2 regions of the Streptomyces fungicidicus genome follow, and region 2 is predicted to be linked to the other one. Evidence: riboswitches for the same ligand, from Rfam matches in the RefSeq annotation. Region 2 holds a riboswitch; the other holds the start of a gene.
The links. A riboswitch is a leader RNA that binds a small molecule or an ion and turns the genes downstream of it on or off. The one in region 2 is predicted to bind S-adenosylmethionine.

Region 1 (2,389 bases), 1.4 Mb from region 2:
TACGCAGGATGGTGGGGATACGCACGGTAACGCTCACAACAAAACCTCCGGTCAGGTGACTTGCCCAGGGGGCGGACGAACGACTCAGCCGAGCCCGGCCGCACGGAAGGACTCCAGGTTGGGACGGATGGTCGCACTCATCCCCGTGCCGGCCACCGCGTCCAGCGTCTTCAGACCGTCCCCGGTGTTGAGCACCACGGTGGTCAGGGACGGGTCGAGCGCCCCGCTCTCCAGAAGCTTCCTGGTGACTCCCACGGTCACCCCGCCCGCGGTCTCCGCGAAGATCCCCTCGGTCCGCGCGAGCAGCCTGATCGCGTCCACGACCTGCTCGTCCGTCACGTCCTCCACCGCCCCGCCCGTCCGGCGGGCGATGTCCAGCACGTACGGCCCGTCGGCCGGGTTCCCGATCGCCAGCGACTTGGCGATCGTGTCCGGCTTCTGCGGGCGCACGACGTCGTGTCCGGCCTTGTACGCGGTGGACACCGGCGAGCAGCCCTCGGCCTGCGCGCCGAAGATCCTGTACGGCCTGTCCTCGACCAGCCCGAGCCCGATCAGCTCCTGCAGCCCCTTGTCGATCTTCGTGAGCTGCGAGCCGGAGGCGATCGGGATCACGATCTGGTCGGGCAGCCGCCAGCCGAGCTGCTCGCAGATCTCGTAGGCGAGGGTCTTCGACCCCTCGGCGTAGTACGGCCGCAGGTTGACGTTGACGAAGCCCCAGCCCTCTCCGGCCGGGTCGCCGATCAGCTCGGAGCAGAAACGGTTCACGTCGTCGTAGTTGCCCTCGATGCCGACGAGCTCGCCGCCGTACACCGCGGCCATGACGACCTTGCCCTGCTCCAGGTCGTGCGGGATGAACACGCAGGACCGGAAGCCGGCGCGGGCCGCGGCGGCGCCGACCGCACCGGCGAGGTTGCCGGTGGAGGAGCAGGAGAGGGTGGTGAAGCCGAAGGCGCGGGCGGCCTCGATGGCCTGGGCGACGACACGGTCCTTGAAGGAGTGCGTCGGGTTGCCGGAGTCGTCCTTGACGAACAGCTTGCCGGCGTCGACGCCCAGCTCACGGGCGAGGTTGTCGGCCTGGACGAGCTTGGTCCAGCCGGGGTTGAGGTTGGGCTTGCCGGCCACGTCCGCCGGGACGGGCAGCAGCGGCGCGTAGCGCCAGATGTTCGCGGGTCCCGCCTCGATCCGCTTGCGGAGTTCCTCGGTGTCGTAGGCCGAGAAGTCGTAGGCGATCTCCAGCGGGCCGAAACACTCCTCGCAGGCGAAGACGGGCCCGAGGGGTACGCGGTGACCGCACTCGCGGCAGGAGAGCGCCGCTGCGGGGCCGAGGTCCACTGCGGAATCGGTGGTGGTGGCAACAGTCTGCACAGCCATGGAGGCGAGGCCCTTTCTCCTCATCTTCCTCACGGCGCACCTCGCCGTGAGACGGATTTGGCACCTTCCCTAGCCGGGAGCCTCGCCACGTCCGTGTGACAAGAACCGACTGGAGGGTTGCCGGGGCTTCATCGGGCCGTATCCCTCTGCCCCTCTGGATGAGCGGTGTTCAGTTGTGGTGCGCGCGGTGACCCCGGCATGCGGTGGTCATCGGCGTTGTTCAAGACTGTAACCGAAGGCCTGCATGGTTGAGATAGTCGTCCGAACCGCGAGATGGATCACAGGCCAGTGAGGAGCCGGGGACCGTGCTGGAAGAAGTCGAGCGCTGGCTCATCGACCGTTCCTGGTCCGTGGCCGACCGACCGCTCCACCGGATCCTGGCGGCGAAACGCGCCACGGGGCAGACGGTGAGCGTGGTGCTGCCCGCGCTGAACGAGGAGGCGACCGTCGGCGACATCGTGTCCGTCCTCCGCCACGACCTGGTGCTCCAGGTGCCGCTGGTCGACGAGGTGGTGGTGGTCGACTCCGGCTCGACCGACCGCACGGCCGAGGTGGCGGCGGCGGCCGGCGCGACCGTGGTGCACCGGGACGCGATCCTGCCGCGTCTGGCGGCGGTGCCCGGCAAGGGCGAGGTGCTGTGGCGCTCGCTGCTGGTCACCTCCGGGGACATCGTCTGCTTCGTCGACGCGGACCTCAGGGAGTTCTCCTCCGACTTCGTCTCCGGCATCGTCGGCCCGCTGCTCACCGAGCCGGACGTACAGCTGGTCAAGGCCATGTACGACCGCCCCCTGGGCTCGGCCGCGGGCCAGGGCGGCCGGGTCACGGAGCTGATGGCCCGCCCGCTGCTGAACATGCACTGGCCCCAGCTGGCCGGCTTCGTGCAGCCGCTCGGCGGCGAGTACGCGGCCCGCCGCACCCTGCTGGAGCAGCTTCCGTTCCCGGTCGGGTACGGCGTGGAGCTCGGCATGCTGGTCGACGCCCTGCACCTGGTGGGCCTGGACGCGCTCGCCCAGGTCGA
Region 2 (2,389 bases):
CGCGCGCACGAACCGCTCGACGTGCTCGTCCGGCGTACCCGCCCCGAAGCTGACGCGGACGGCGCCGGAGGACTCCGGCGCACCGCACCCGCCCTCCGCCCGGGCGTCGCCGAGCAGCCCGCTCACCAGCGGGTGCGCGCAGAACAGCCCGTCCCGCACGCCGATGCCGTACTCGGCGGACAGCGCCGCGGCGAAGCGGGAGCCGGTCCAGCCCTCCACGACGAAGGAGAGCACGCCGACGCGCGGGGCGTCGTCCCCGAACAGCGACAGGAACCGCACCTCGGGAACGTCCGCGAGCCCCTCGCGGACCGTGCGGATCAGCCGCTGCTCACGCGCGGCCAGCGCCTCGAAGCCGGCCTCGGTGAGCGCCTTGCAGGCGGAGGCGATGGCGTGGGCGCCGATGACGTTGGGCGAGCCGGCCTCGTGGCGGGCGGCGCCCTCCTGCCACTCCACGTCCACTCCCCCGTCGGCCCGCCGGGTGACCTTGCGGCTGGCGCCGCCGCCGGCGAGGTAGGGCTCGGCCCGCCGCAGCCAGTCGGCGCGCCCGGCCAGCACCCCGGAGCCGAACGGGGCGTACAGCTTGTGCCCGGAGAAGGCCACCCAGTCGACGTCCAGCTCTCGCAGGCTCACCGCGTGGTGCGGGGCGAGCTGCGCGGCGTCAAGGACGATCCGGGCGCCGTGCGCGTGCGCGACGGCGGCCAGTTCCCCTACCGGCCACAGTTCGCCGGTGACGTTGGAGGCGCCGGTGACGCAGACCAGGGCGGGGCCGTGCGGGTCGCGTCCGGCGAGGGCGCGCTCCAGGGACTCCACCGCCTGCCGGGGGCTGCTCGGGGCGTCGAGGAAGGTGACGCGCGAACCCCGCCAGGGCAGCAGGGCGGCATGGTGCTCGGTCTCGAAGACGAACACCTCGCAGCCGTCGGGGAGCGCCGTGGCGAGCAGGTTGAGGGAGTCGGTGGTGGACCGGGTGAACACCACCTGGTCCCCGTCGCGGCAGTCGAGAAACCCGGCGACCGTCCGGCGGGCGTTCTCGAACAGGTCGGTGGAGAGCTGCGAGAGGTATCCGGCGCCCCGGTGCACGCTGCCGTAGTAGGGGGCGTACGCGGCCACGTCGTCCCACACCCGCTGGAGGGCCGGGGCGCTGGCGGCGTAGTCGAGGGCGGCGTAGGCGACCTCGCCCCCGGCGGCGACGGGGACGGTGACGTCCCGGCCCAGCACGGGCAGCGGGGCGCACACGGACCGGTCGGCGGCGGGGACGGCGGAGAGGGCGGAGACGGGCATGGCGGAACTCCCGGTGAGGCAGGCGGAATCCCCGCGCGAGCGGACGACGCTCCAGCGCGGAGTGAAAAGGGAAAGGGGATACGCAGAGGCGGGGCTCGGCGGCCCTAACGCATTCGCTTGCTCATGGAAGGCTCCTCGACGACCAGGACCCCTGGTGTGCGAGGGGTCCGCGCTTGCCGTGAGCCCTGCTGCCCACGGCCTGGTCTTCACCCGGGGCACCCCGCCACGGACGGAGGGTTGCCGGACAGCCGGCCGGGGCCTGATGGCTGTCACTCATGACCTGGAAGGAACGTACGTGAACTGATCGATGTCCCGCAACCCGTGTCCGGATCACGGGACATCGGTCCCGGGGAAAGCCGCCGCTAGGCGTTGCTGACGGTCACCCAGCGCTCCAGGAGCCGCTTGGCGGCCCCCGAGTCGATCGACTCGGCCGCCTTCGCCATCCCGGCGCCGAGCTGCTCCGTGAGGGTGCCGGAGCCGGGCTCCAGGGCCACCAGCGCGGCCGCCGAGTTCAGCAGCACCGCGTCCCGCACCGGTCCCCGCTCGCCGTCGAGGAGCCGGCGGGCGACCTCGGCGTTGTAGGAGGCGTCGGCGCCGCGCAGGGCCTCCACGGGCACCAGCTCGATGCCGACGTCGCGCGGGTCGAAGGTCTGCTCGTCGACCTTGCCGTCGCGGACCACCCACACCCGGGAGGTGGCGGTGGTCGTCAGCTCGTCCAGGCCGTCGTCGCCGCGGAACACCAGCGAGGAGTGACCGCGCCCGGCGAAGACGCCGGCGATGATCGGGGCCATCCGGGCGTCGGCCACCCCGATGGCCTGCGACCGCACCTTGGCCGGATTGGTCAGCGGGCCCAGGAAGTTGAAGACCGTCCGCACCCCGAGCTGCCCACGGGCCGCCGCGACATGACGCAGCGCCGGGTGGAACTTCACCGCGAAGCAGAAGGTGATCCCGGCCTCCTCGGCGACCTCGGCCACCCGCCGCGGCGTCAGCTGCAGATTGACGCCGAGCTTCTCCAGCACGTCGGAGGCGCCGGACGCGGAGGACGCGGCCCGGTTGCCGTGCTTGACGACCTTCACCCCGGTGCCGGCCACCACGATCGAGGACATCGTGG

Region 1: linked by a shared signal. The riboswitch ahead of thrC (threonine synthase) and the one ahead of CNQ36_RS09620 (aminotransferase class V-fold PLP-dependent enzyme) in region 2 are both predicted to bind S-adenosylmethionine.

What each region holds. Positions count from the first base shown of each region.
Region 1 covers NZ_CP023407.1:3,481,313-3,483,701, forward strand. Annotated here, with positions in the region: gene CNQ36_RS15650 (MoaD/ThiS family protein) at 1-37, opposite strand, end outside; gene thrC (threonine synthase) at 85-1,371, opposite strand; SAM riboswitch class I at 1,389-1,536, opposite strand; gene CNQ36_RS15660 (glucosyl-3-phosphoglycerate synthase) at 1,677-2,389, shown strand, end outside.
Region 2 covers NZ_CP023407.1:2,115,550-2,117,938, forward strand. Annotated here, with positions in the region: gene CNQ36_RS09620 (aminotransferase class V-fold PLP-dependent enzyme) at 1-1,278, opposite strand, end outside; SAM riboswitch class IV at 1,443-1,559, opposite strand; gene trpD (anthranilate phosphoribosyltransferase) at 1,641-2,389, opposite strand, start outside.